4 regions of the Nitratireductor lacus genome follow, and region 1 is predicted to be linked to each of the others. Evidence: riboswitches for the same ligand, from Rfam matches in the RefSeq annotation. Region 1 holds a riboswitch; each other region holds the start of a gene.
The links. A riboswitch is a leader RNA that binds a small molecule or an ion and turns the genes downstream of it on or off. The one in region 1 is predicted to bind cobalamin.
Positions count from the first base shown of each region.

Region 2: linked by a shared signal. The riboswitch ahead of AC07E3_RS01965 (LLM class flavin-dependent oxidoreductase) and the one ahead of AC07E3_RS14165 (ribonucleotide-diphosphate reductase subunit beta) in region 1 are both predicted to bind cobalamin.
Region 3: linked by a shared signal. The riboswitch ahead of AC07E3_RS17060 (TonB-dependent receptor plug domain-containing protein) and the one ahead of AC07E3_RS14165 (ribonucleotide-diphosphate reductase subunit beta) in region 1 are both predicted to bind cobalamin.
Region 4: linked by a shared signal. The riboswitch ahead of AC07E3_RS19285 (DUF1636 family protein) and the one ahead of AC07E3_RS14165 (ribonucleotide-diphosphate reductase subunit beta) in region 1 are both predicted to bind cobalamin.

Region 1 covers NZ_JBWKMB010000015.1:75,575-78,779, forward strand. Annotated here, with positions in the region: gene AC07E3_RS14155 (heavy metal translocating P-type ATPase) at 1-1,063, opposite strand, end outside; gene AC07E3_RS14160 (hypothetical protein) at 1,140-1,364, opposite strand; partial or broken gene AC07E3_RS14165 (ribonucleotide-diphosphate reductase subunit beta) at 1,368-1,580, opposite strand; cobalamin riboswitch at 1,762-1,972, opposite strand; gene AC07E3_RS14170 (aminotransferase-like domain-containing protein) at 2,063-3,205, opposite strand, start outside.
Region 2 covers NZ_JBWKMB010000002.1:35,227-38,431, forward strand. Annotated here, with positions in the region: cobalamin riboswitch at 893-1,089, shown strand; gene AC07E3_RS01965 (LLM class flavin-dependent oxidoreductase) at 1,248-2,306, shown strand; gene AC07E3_RS01970 (ABC transporter substrate-binding protein) at 2,360-3,205, shown strand, end outside.
Region 3 covers NZ_JBWKMB010000021.1:31,808-35,012, forward strand. Annotated here, with positions in the region: gene AC07E3_RS17060 (TonB-dependent receptor plug domain-containing protein) at 1-1,518, opposite strand, end outside; cobalamin riboswitch at 1,647-1,858, opposite strand; gene AC07E3_RS17065 (ABC transporter substrate-binding protein) at 2,136-3,205, shown strand, end outside.
Region 4 covers NZ_JBWKMB010000029.1:3,274-6,478, forward strand. Annotated here, with positions in the region: gene AC07E3_RS19275 (ABC transporter substrate-binding protein) at 1-638, opposite strand, end outside; gene AC07E3_RS19280 (ABC transporter ATP-binding protein) at 659-1,450, opposite strand; gene AC07E3_RS19285 (DUF1636 family protein) at 1,447-1,836, opposite strand; cobalamin riboswitch at 1,923-2,127, opposite strand; gene zigA (zinc metallochaperone GTPase ZigA) at 2,256-3,205, opposite strand, start outside.

The DNA of each region.
Region 1 (3,205 bases):
AAGAACCGCTTTCGACCAGACCGTCGACCGGCACCTTGTCGCCGGGGCGCACCTGAAGCCGGTCACCCACAACCACCTCTTCAAGCGGCACCTCGACAAAGGCATCGTCGCGGAGAACGCGCGCGCTCTTGGCGCGCAGGCCCATCAGCCGCTTGATGGCCTCGCCGGTGCGGCCCTTGGCGCGCGCCTCCAGAAGCCGACCGAGCAGGATGAGCGTGACGATGACGGCGGAGGCCTCGAAATAGACGTTGACCGTGCCGGAGGGCAGAATGCCGGGCGCGAAGGTGGCCACGACCGAATAGGCCCACGCAGCGCTGGAACCGAGCATGACAAGCGAGTTCATGTCCGGCGCAAAGCGCATCAGCGCGGGGAAGCCCTTGCGATAAAAGCGCAGGCCCGGCCCGAACTGCACGATGGTCGCCAGCACGAAGTAGAGGAGGTAGAGCGTCTTGCGGTCTGCGATCCCCATCAGCCAGGCATGCATGCCCGGGATGAAATGGCTCCCCATTTCGAGAATGAAGATCGGAAGGGTGAAGATTGCAGCCAGCGTGAAATCGCGCTTGAGCGAACGAAACTCGGCGGCCTTGGCCTCCTCATGCGCATCGCGGGCGGCAGCGCCATCGGAACGGGCAACCGGCGTGTAACCGGATTTGCGGATCGCCGCTTCCACGCCGCTGCGCGCTTCATCATTCAGAAGTTCGACGGATGCGCTTTCGGTGGCGAGGTTGACCGCAACCTTTGAAACGCCGGGCACGGCGGCAATCGCCTGCTCCACACGCCGCACGCAGGATGCGCAGGTCATGCCCTCGATGCCGATATCGAGATGGCTCTCCGGCACGGCATAGCCGGCACGTTCCACCGCGCTGACGATGCTGGAGAAATCAACGCCGGGCCGCACCGCGACATCGGCCGTCTCGGTCGCCAGATTGACCGAGGCGCTTTCAACGCCATCGACGGCGGCAATCGCCTTTTCCGCGCGTTTGACGCAGGAAGCGCAGCTCAGCCCCTCGATGCGGAAGCGTTTTACATTGGCCGAAGACGTATCGGCAGGAAGGGTATTCATCGCTTTCACCCTGAATGACTATTGTTCAGGATTGCGCTTCTAAACCTTCCAGTCAATGGAAGGTCAAGCGAGAAAATCACTGCATCGTTTCCGAGCCGGAAAAGGCGCTGAGCAGCAGGCGCAGATACTGCACTTCCGGGTGGTTCGGCAGCCGCCTGTCGATCTCGGCAAGCTGGCGGCGCGCCGCATATTCGACATCGGCATCGCCCGGCAGGCTCAAAAGCCACTCCGTGAAAGCGCGTTGCTGCGCGGGGATCGACCCCGCCCGCAACAGCTTCATTCTGGTTGCGTCATACGCCATGGATCAGTCCCAGCTCAGCGCGCCGCCGCTCTGATACTCGATGACGCGGGTTTCGAAGAAGTTCTTCTCCTTCTTCAGGTCCATCGCCTCGCTCATCCACGGGAACGGGTTTTCGGTTTCGGCGAAGACCGGAGCCAGGCCAATCTGGGCGCAGCGGCGGTTTGCGATGAAGTGCATGTACTGTTCGCACAGCGCCGCGTTGAGACCGGGAAAGCCCGTTTATACCATGCGGTTTCTGTGTTTCCAGTGGAATGCGGAACCGTGGCGGTTCCATTGGTGTGTTTTGCTTCAGTCGCCGGCATATAGACCCCCGTGGCGGTTGGACAGGGGCGCGGAGACATGCGGCGCGACGGCAGACCCGTGGCGACACACGCACCACCGGGACACCCCGCCCGTGGACGTTTATCTCGTCATGGCAGGTCTCCTGGCTCGCAGGTCATCGCCGCTTTCGGCCTTCCCGATGCGCTGGGGCATCAGTGACTCAAAGTGAAAGCGGCTCGCTGCTTACAGTTGCGGGGGCAGCGCCGGACTTGCCCAAAGGCGCACCGGCTTCCCTTTTCACTTCCGACCCGCGAGGAATCGGAAGAACCATAACCCCTATAGTTGGTATCCAACGGACCCATGAAGTCAACATATTGTTTTCGGAGAAAGCAGAAACAAACTGCTGGATAATCCGCAAAACCGCGTCGGACATGGCTCTACGGCGCGCGTGTGATCTCCTCCAGAACGGAAAAAATCCGTTCATCATCGCATTGAGCAACGTTGAAACGCAGGAACCCGCTGGCCGAGCCTGACAGGCTGAAGGCGTTTCCGGGCGCGAGCACCACGTCCCTTTCAAGCGCATGGCGGGCAAGCGTGGCCGCATCCAGCCCGTCGGGCAGACGACACCACAGGAACATGCCCGCGCTCGGCTCGATCCACGGTTCGATGCCGAGATTGCGCAGGCGCGCGCCCACCGTTTCGCGGGAGCGGGACAGACGCTGGCGAACGGTTTCCATATGCTTGCGGTAGCTGCCGTCGCTCAAAAGGCCGAGCACAAGCTCCGCCGCCATGGCGGGGCCGCCGAAACAGGTGGCGATGCGCAGATCCGTGAGGCCTTCGATCCAGTCGGCAGGCGCTGCAACGAAACCGCAACGCATCGACGCGGAAAGCGACTTGGAGAAACTGCCGATATAGACGACGCGCGACAGCCCGTCGAAGGCGGCAAGCCGGGGCGCTGGCTCGACCTCGAAGTCGGCAAAAATGTCGTCTTCGATGATGGTCAGGTCGGCCTTTTCGGCAAGCAGCAAAAGCCGATGGGCAACCGCCGGCGAAAGCACCGCTCCGGTCGGATTGTGAAGCGCGGAATTGGTGATGTAGAGACGCGGCGAATGCCGGTCCAGCGCGTCGGCGAACCGCTCGATATCAGGCCCCGACGGGGTGTAGGGCACGCCGACGATCTTCACCTGATGCGCCCGCAGGAGCGCATGAAAATTGAAATAGCAGGGATCGTCCACCAGCACCGTGTCGCCCGGCTTCAGAAGGAAGCGGCAAAGAAGATCGATGGCCTGCGTGCCGGAATCGGTGAGCATGATCTGGCCCGGAGCCGCCTCGACGCCATGGCTGGCCATGCGGCGTGCAAGCAGTGTGCGCAGCGCCAGCGAGCCGAGCGGCGCTCCGTAATCGGCAAGCTTCTGCGGGGTCGCGCGGGAGAGCCGGCGCAGCGCACGGCGCAAGGCGTCTTCCGGCATCCATGAGGCAGGCAGCCAGCCGCAACCGGGCATCGACATGCGCGAACCGGAGGCAAGCGCCTGACGCGAGATCCATAAGGGGTCGACCTCGCGGTCGAGCGCCGGGCCGAT
Region 2 (3,205 bases), on a different contig from region 1:
CCTGTTATTGCCCCGCTGCCTCCGTTTGAAGGAAGCGGAACATTCCCGTCCTCCCACCCCTCATTGCGGGGGAGAACCAGGGCATTTACGGAGCCATGACGGCTCCGTTTTCGGCGATGCGAGGATCGACGAAATGCTCATGCAGATGATCGGCATGTACGAATACGCCGGCAGCCCTCCTTGCTGGACACGGCGATAGAGCTGATGATCGGCATGTGTTGAATATCATCACAAAGCCCCACACCTCCTGCGTGAGGCCACGATGGCAGCCTGTTTGCTGACACCACCGGCATAGTGGGCCTGGCATCGTTTGAGCTGGCGATGCTGATGATGGCGCCCCAACGCGTCTGAAGGCGCCCGGTCAAAGCACCGACCGCCTCGACTGCTGCGACGCAGAGCCTGTGGCCACAGGCTGCAGGCAGGTCAGGGCGCACGGAAATCCGGCATTCTGCCTGCAATTTGTCGCTCGATCAGAGCTGCCCATTAAACGAGACGTGTCCACCCGACTGCACCCCCCGAGGTGAGCAGCCATCCGACCGGCGTGCTCAATGTTTATATATGAAGCATACATTCATTTATAAATCAAACACTAGATCGCCGCGCGTTCATCCGGACGCACAAAGGACGATCTGAATTCTTGATGGAGCATCGGAATAATCCGAAAACCGGATTCCACTTTTCGGTCCGATGCTTTAGCTCCGCCATCGGTTGCCTTCCGTCGGAATGTGCCAACGCCGATGCAGCGGAAGGCCCGGATTTTCGCCTATGGATGGCGGACTTCGGACCGAAGGCGGCCACAGGACTGGCAGGGCGTTCGAGCCGGCTCGGTCGTGCCGATGATTTTGTCATGGAACCCGGCTGCGGTGTGTTGCGCGGCGACGGCTTCGCCGCTAGGGTCGCTCCCGCATGCGGTTCCGCATCCTGCGGATGAAAAGGGAACCCGGTGCGATCTCCTGGCGGGATCAATTCCGGGGCTGCCCTCGCAACTGTAAGCGGCAAGTTCTTTCCAATGCCACTGGCCAGAGCCGGGAAGGCGGAGCGAACGTCCGAGCCGCGAGCCAGGAGACCTGCCTCATGCATCGACCATAAACGCCGGACGAGGTGCGCCGGCAGGAGGATCAGAATGTATGCAGGCGCGGCTTCGCCGGCGACGAGACGATTTAACAGACTCGATTGCGTTCGATATGTTATATCATTTCAAATGAATCGTTCCCATCTTTTCCCATCGGTTGCTGCAGGTGGCCCGAATGCGCGTTGATCTGGCTGGATTTGCGCGGGAGGGGGCATTGGGCGACCACGCTGCTCTCATGCGCCTCGTGGAACGCGCCGATGCGCTTGGCTTTGGCGGCATCTGGTTCAACGAGTTTCACTTCGCCCGGGAGGCGCTGCCCTATCCGTCGACGCTGTTGCTCGGCGCAGAAATCCTGGCGCGTACGGAGCGGCTGCGCTTCGGCACGTCGATCCTCGTCCTGCCGCTCTATCACCCGCTCATGCTGGCCGAGCAGATCGCACAGCTTGATTTTCAGAGCGGCGGCCGGGTCGATGTGGGCATCGGACGTGGCACGGAGCCCGCGACTTTCACTGCTCTTGAGATTGCGCGTGATGATGCGCACCGTCGCTTCTGCGAGGCGCTCAGGATCATGATCGATGCGTGGACAAAGCCGCATTGCTCTGCCGATGCCGGACCCTGGAAATTCGCCAATGTCGCCGTCGGACCGCCTCCGGTGCAGAAACCGCATCCGCCCGTCTACGTGGCCGGCGTCTCAGAAGAAACCGTCGACATCGCCGCGCGAAACGGGTTTCCGCTGCTGCTCAGTCTCGAACCGAACGAGGCGCGGCAATTGCCCGTGTTTCACGCCGCACTTGATCGGCATGGCGCGTCGCGAGCATCGCTCACGACCTCGTCGCTCTCGCGTTACGTGGTGATTGCGCCGACCCGGGCTGAAGCTGATGAGCGGGTCGACATGCTTCTCGATAGACTGAACACGCGTCGTGCCGAACGCGCGCTGGCACGCGGGATGACGCCGCCAGAGCCGCGCAGCCGCGCTTTGATGATGGCTGATTTCACCATCGCGGGGACACCAGAGGATTGCCACGCACAACTGTGTGCGCTTTCGGCACGCACGGGTTCCAGCAGCATTCGCTGCCTGTTCAGCGCCAATGGCCTGATCGCCAACGATGTAGCGCTCAGGGGCATGGAGCTTTTTGCTGCCGAAGTGCTTCCGGCTTTCGACAGGCAGGCCTCTTCACCAACCCCATCTGAAAACGCCGGGAATGAGCCGGCTTTGCAAGGAGTGAATTCATGATGCGTTATGGCGGTCTCCGCGCTTTTGCGGTCGCGGGTCTATTGGCGGCTTCGATGCCTGCTTTCGCAGATGGAGCGGGCTTTCCCTATACGGATGAGAACTGCGGTGTCACCACCACCTATGAGGCACCGCCGGCAAGGGCCGTGACGCTCAGCAACAACGCGACGGAGATGATGCTGGCTCTGGGGCTGGAAGACCGCATGGCGGGCACCTCCTATATGGCGAACCTCCAGATCAGCCCGCAATATGAGGAAGCGTATAGAGGGGTTCCCGTGCTTTCGCCACTTGTCGCCACCACCGAGCAGCTTATCGAGGTGGAGGCCGATTTTGTCTATGCCGGCTATCCGGACGGGTTCAGCGAAAGCCGCCACACGCGCGACCAGTTGCATGATCTGGGCATGAAGACGCGGCTCAACACCGAAGGCTGCAATCTCGGCAAATTCGGCTTCGATGAACTCTACGCCGAAATCCGCTCTGTATCTGCCATCTTCGGCGTGCGCGAGCGCGGCGAAGCACTGATCGCCGACATTGAAAAACGGCTCGCTGCAGTGGAAGAGGGGCTCAAAGGCGCGGACGCCATACCGGTGTTCATCTTCAACGGGGGAGAATCCGCCCCACGCGCCGTTCTTGGCAACACCATGTTGTCGCATGTCGTGTCGCGGGCCGGTGGCGAGAACATCTTTGGCGATGTCGCAAATCGCTATGGTCAGGTGTCATGGGAGCAGATCGCCGAGCGTATGCCTGAATACATCGTCGTCTATTACTCCGGCACCGCCGGCGGCCAGGTGGTCGGTGACCCTGCCGGTGAGCTGGGCCAGGGACGGATCGAGATATTGAAGGCGAACCCGACCATCAGGGACGTGCCGGGCATTGTCGGTGAAAGGTTTGTGACGATCGAT
Region 3 (3,205 bases), on a different contig from region 1:
CAGCCAGTCGGTCGCGGCATAGCGGAGCGAGGCCTCGACGCCGCGCTGGCGCGACGTGCCCGCGATATGCTCATAGTGCGTCGTGTAGCCGATCAGATCGTCTATCTCGAGCTGGAAGTAGGTGAGATCGGCGACCACCGCTCCATTCCAGAAACGCTGCTCAACGCCGATGTCGAAGCCGAAGCTGGTTTCGGGCCGAAGGTTGGGGTTTGCGCCGAAGGGACCGAAGAGTTCGTTGAGGCTCGGCGCGCGGAAGCCGGTTCCCATGGAGCCGTGCAGGCGCGTCCCGGTCTGATCGAAAAGATAGGACGCAGTCGCGCGATATGTGGTGTGCCCCCCAAATTCGCTGTGTTCGTCCTGTCTGATACCGGCGGTCAGCGTCAGGTTTTCCAACGGTGTGGCGATGGCTTCACCCCAGACCCCGGCAATCCAGAAACTGGAATCAATCTCCGGGTTGAACAGGCCGGCAGGAAAGACCGCGTTCTGGCGCTCGTAATCTGCGCCGCCCTGAACGACCAACCAGTCATTGACGTCAAAAGCGCCCTGATAGTCGGCCTTGTAGCGGCGACCGTTATAGCTTCCATCGAAGCCCGTGCCGGTAATCGACCGTTCGAGATCAAAGGCCTGAACGGAGACCGTGTTGCGGAAGCGGCCGTCCATGAGGTTGAGATTGAAACCGGCGCGGCCTGCGCGTTGTCTGCTGTGGTTGGTGGCCGTTGGATTGTCACTCGGCAGACTGGTGCCGAAGCCCTGATCGTCGAATTCGGCCTCTGCGTCGATATAAAGCGCCGACCCGAAGACGGAGAAGACCTCGGAGAACGTATGTTCGGCGTTCGCATCGAACGTGATGTTCTCGTAGCCGTCGCGCTCGGTGCCGGAGGCTGCGGCCGAGATGCCGTCGGTGCGGAACCCCGTGGCGTTGATGGAGAGTTTCGACTGCTCGCTGCCAGCTCTGAAACCGTAGGAACCCCCAAACGAGCCATGCGAACCACCCTCACCGTGAAGGATGTGGGTGATGCCGGGCTCGACGTCATCCAGTGTCGACAGGCTGATCACTCCCGCAATGGCGTCGGAGCCGTAGAGTGTGCTCTGCGAGCCCTTCAGGACTTCGATGCTCTGTAGCCCACCGGACAGGAGATATTGGTAGGATGTCTGCACCTGGGTGCTGGTCGGGTCGGAAATGTCGATGCCGTTGTAGAGGGTTTTCACGTAGCGGCGGGGTGCGCCGCGGATCGACAGACTGCCCTCCGCGCCCACGCCCCCTGGCGATGACAGGCTTACACCCGGCAGAAGGTCAAGATATTCCACCGCAAGCGGCAGAGACTGTTCTTCGATCTCTTCGCGCCCAATCAATTCCACCGTGGAGCCCACTTTGGAGGCCTCCGTTGGGGTGCGGCTGGGGGTGATGACCAGTGTGTCGAGCTCGAAGTCTTCAGCCTGCGTGGTGAGCGTGGAGAAGCCCAATATCAGCGCTGATGCACTGAACAGGAAAGAGGTTCGGTGTCGGTTTGAAAGCATGCATTTTCTCCAGCGAGCAACATTTTCGGATTTGCTGGAGAGCGACAGACGCCTGACTTCAATCCCCCCGCCAGCGATGACAATCGCCACCACTGCGAGAAACACAGCCCCGGAAGCGTCCCGCATCCGGTCGGTGACGGCTTGAGGCAGGTTTCCTGGCTCGCGCTTCGTCGGCTGCCTCGCCTTCCCGGGCCTTGCACCCAGTGGCATTGGAGGAGCCTCAGCGCTCACAGTTGCGGGAGCAGCCACGGCTGCGGTCCATTGAAGAATGACCGTTCCGTGTTCCCTTTTCCTCCGGCGGGCGGACACCTGCCGGAGCACCTCAAGCGAACCGAAATCGCTTAGCAACTGGCTCCGGCATCGTCAATCGACCGTTGCGCGCCGTTACCGTCCGGTTCGCTGTTCCGGGTCAGTGTCTGTCAGTTGGGTGAAATACTTCATTGTTGCGGAATCGGCTCTTCATGTAGTTTTTGCGGCAATACTGTCGCAAACCCGTCATTGGAATTGTCGAAAAAGTTGCAGAATTCGATTTCCGAACCCCGGGGAATTTTGACATCGGGGGCGGGATGGGAAATGCTAATCGCGAACCGAAAACGGTAGATAATGGGAGTGCGTCGATGACGTTTTTCAAGAGCAATGGCGAGAAGGTGCCGGCCCGCGTTGCCGAAATGGCGGATGAGGCACGAGCCGGCCGAATGGACCGGCGTGAGTTTCTTGCGCTCGCAAGCGCGCTCGGCGCGTCGACGGCGGCAGCCTATGGAATGCTGGGCCTCGCCGCCCCGGAGCGGGCCATGGCGCAGGAGCCGAAAATGGGCGGGACGCTGCGTGTCGCAATGTTCATCAAGGATCCGAAAGACCCGCGCACGGCCGACTGGTCGGAGATCGCAAACGCCATGCGCCAGACACTTGAGCCGCTGGTGAAGTATACGCGCGATTTCACCTTCGAGGGCAAGCTTATCGAAAGCTGGGAAGTCAACGAGGATGCGACCGAGTACATCCTTCACGTGCGGCCGGGCGTGACCTGGAACAATGGCGATGCCTTCACGGCAGATGACGTGATCTACAATTTCAACCGCTGGTGCGACCAGACCGTGGAAGGCAATTCCATGCCGGCCCGCATGGCCTCGCTCGTCGATCCGGAGACCAAGAAGGCGCGCGAGGGCGCGATCGAGAAGGTCGACGACATGACGGTGAAGCTCAACCTGTCGGCGCCCGATATTTCGATCATCCCCGGCATGTCGGACTATCCGGCCCTCATCGTTCATCCGAGCTTTGACGAGACGGGCCGCGATTTTGTCGCCAATCCCATTGGCACCGGCCCCTTCGAGCTGGTGTCCTACGAAGTGGGCAACCGGGTGGAACTGAAGAAGCGGGCCGACGGCAAATGGTGGGGTGGCGAAGCCTATCTCGATGGCATCGAGTTCATCGACTACGGCACGGATCCGTCCGCGACCGTCAGCGCGTTTGAGTCCGGAGAAATCCACACGAACTACGAGACCACCGCCGATTTCGTGGACATTCTCGATTCACTCGGCCTGGTGAAATCAGAGGTCACCACCGCCACAACGATCGTGGCGCGCACCAATGTCAACAACAAGCCTTATGATGACGAGAAGGTGCGCCGCGCGCTGCAGCGCGCGGTCGACAACACGACCGTTCTGGCGCTTGGCTACAACAATGCCGGCGA
Region 4 (3,205 bases), on a different contig from region 1:
ATGGCAAACTTTCCTGCAGTGAAGGGCTTGTCCTCACCGGAATCGTAGAGGAACACGCGCGTTCCAGTGCCGTCGCCGACCCTGGCGGTGATCTCGGCGAGCTGCTGATTCCAGCCGTCTATCAACTTTTCCGCCTCGTCTTCCTTGCCAAAGACCCGGCCGAGCTTCTCCACGTCCGTGTAAAGCAGGTTCATGGAAGCAGCCGGCCTGTCGCTGTCGAGATGGACGCAACTTTCCGTCAGCACCAGGGTCTTGATGCCATGCGGCGCCAGCGTATCGGGCGTGACGTCGCCTCCCGGCTTCATGCCGTAGTACCAACCGGCGAAGAAGAAGTCGGGCTCGACCGAGATCAGGTTCTCCAAAGTCGGATATTTCGGCGCCAGTTCAGGGATCGATCCTCGCTGCGCGACGAACTCCGGCCCGACCTTGTACCAGCCGGTGATGCCAGTCAGGCCGACGATGGAGGATTGGAGGCCGAGCGCGAACGCCATTTCCGTCATGTTGAGGTCGTGGATGACAGCGCGCTTCGGTGGTGCCTCGAACGTTAGCGCTGTCCCGCAATTGTCGACGGTGACCGGGAAGGCCCAGGCGGCAGAAGCCGCAACGCTTGCGGCAAGACAGATGAAAAAGCGCTTCAAGGTAAAAATCCTCCAGTGGATCAGAGATTGACAGAGAGCCGCATCGGAATGTCGAAGATCGTCAGCTCACGGTTATCGGCCGGGTGCGGCAGGCGCAGCACCTCGACGCAGAAAACCTCGCGAATAAGGTCCGGCGTCAGGGTCTTCGCCGGTGTGTCGAGTGCTACAAGCCGGCCCCTGTTCATGATCGCGACACGTGACGCGAAAGGTGTGACGAGCGGAAGGTCGTGAAGCACCGCGACCACCGCGATGCCCAGGCTTGCCACCAGTTCAAGGATTTCGCTGCGCGCACGCGGATCGAGATGATTGGTAGGCTCGTCCAGGAACAGGACCTTCGGCTCTTGCGCGATAGCGCGGGCAAGCTGGGCACGCTGGCGCTCGCCACCGGACAGGGAGCCGATCGGGCGATCGCGCATCTTCAGCAGACCCGTTCGCTCGAGCGCACGAATGACTGTGTCGCGCTCCTCGCTTTTTTTGCGCAGGCCGGTGTGAGGAACTCTGCCAAGTTCTACATAGTCGATCACCGCCAGGCGAGGGTCTGCCTGATCCGACTGACCTACGACGGCGATATTCAGGGCACGTTCGACAGGAGAAATCCGGTCGAGGGAGTTGCCTTCGAACCTAATCTCGCCCGAGCTCGCCCGGAGCAATCCCGCGAGCATTCGGAGCAATGTCGTCTTGCCGGCTCCATTCGGCCCGATGATGGCCAGCCGATCAGCCGACGCCACTGTCATAGTGACGCCTTCCACAAGACTCGTCCCAGCCGCGGAACGAAACCCGAGATCACACGCCTCAAGCAAAACCGGGTTCATTGGGTGCCGCCTGCATCAACGAGAGCGGGTATGCGCGAAAGCGTCTTGCCCTTGAGCCCGGGCGGGCGTTGGCTTTCGTTGCACCAACCGTCCGAGAGTGAGCGGTAGAGGCGTGCGAACGCGAGTAAGTGGAGAGCATCCCGATCCGGCTCGATGTCACCGAAGAGATAAGTTGCTTTGCCATGTGCGGAGAAGGCGACCGTCAGCGGCCTTCCGCATCCGGCCATGCAGTCGGCTCCATCCAGACGAAACCCGCCGACAAGGCCACCATCGAGTGCTGCGCGCAGCAAAGATATCAGTCGTTCACCGGGCAGCCTTTCGACTGTCCGCTGGCCACGACAGCGTGTGCAGACAACAATGCCATGCCCTGGTTCAACGTCCTCCATTCGCCACCCTTTCCTCAAGGTACGGAAGGATGGCGCGCATGACGACCGAGGATCGCCTTCGAGCTTCCTCCCGGCGCACCCCGTCCGGTCAATTCTCGCTGACGGCAGGTCTCCTGGCTTGCGGGTCCCAGCGCCATCCTGCCTTCCCGGCTCTTCGGCCAGTGGCATGTCGGATATTGCTCGCCGCTTACAGTTGCGGGGGCAGCCATGGCCTTGGCCCGACGGGCCGCACCATGTTCCCTTTTAACCCAGGCCGGCTGCGGCCCGGGAACCATCGTCCGCAAGCGTATCGCGGTCGTCGTGCAATCGCAATGCTTCGGAATTGCTTACCCTCCCATCGAAATGACAGTCTCGGTCCGAGCCTTCGCCAGATGGGTTACCTTGGACGGCTATAGGACGAGGACGAGGTGACCGAGTCATCACGCCACCTGTCTTTCCCAACTGGGGAACGGGTCGGGCAGGTCGCGCCAGCGGCCCGGCATGAAGTCGCGTTCGGCCACGAGACAGGCATCGAGTTCGGCGCGGATACGGCTTTCGTCCATCGGGTCGCAACCGATGAAGACGATCTCCTGCCGCCGGTCGCCCCAGATTGGGTCGAGATAAGGCTTCATGGCCATGTGCCATTCGGGGTGGTCCGGCCATCGATGCTTCGGCACGGAGGCCCACCACAAGCCGCGTTTGCCTGTCCGGATCAGCGCGCCGGCCTGGCTGATCTCGCCGACATAATGCGGGCGCGTCGCCAGCCAGAAGAAGCCCTTGGCGCGGACGACGCCCGGCCACGACCGGTTTATGAATGCCTTGAGCTTCATCGGGTCGAAGGGCCGTCGCTCGCGATAGACGAAGGAGCGGATGCCGTATTCCTCGGTCTCGGGAACATGGTCCTTGAAACCGTTCAGCTCCTTGAACCAGAGTGGGTGCTGTTCGGCCTTCTCGAAGTCGAAACGGCCGGTATTCAGGACCTTGTCCAGCGGTACCTTGGCGAAGTCCGTCTCGATCAGCTCCGCATCGGGGTTGAGCGAACGGACGATCTTCCGTGCAAGGTCGAGATCGTGCGCGGGGGTGGCCGACACCTTGTTGAGTAGGATCACGTCGGCGAATTCGATCTGTTCGACGAGCAGGTCGACCAGTGCGCGATCGTCCGCGTCGCCAGCGGCCTCGCCGCGGTCTCGCAGGAAGGCCTGTGACGCGTAGTCTTTCAGGAGGTTCGCGGCATCGACGACCGTGACCATGGTGTCGAGCCTTGCGACATCGGACAGGCTTTCGCCGTTCTCGTCGCGAAAATCGAAGGTCGCGGCAACCGGCAGCGGCTCGGCGATGCCGGTTGCCTCGATGAGCAGGTAGTCGAAGCGGCCATCCCGCGATAGGCTGC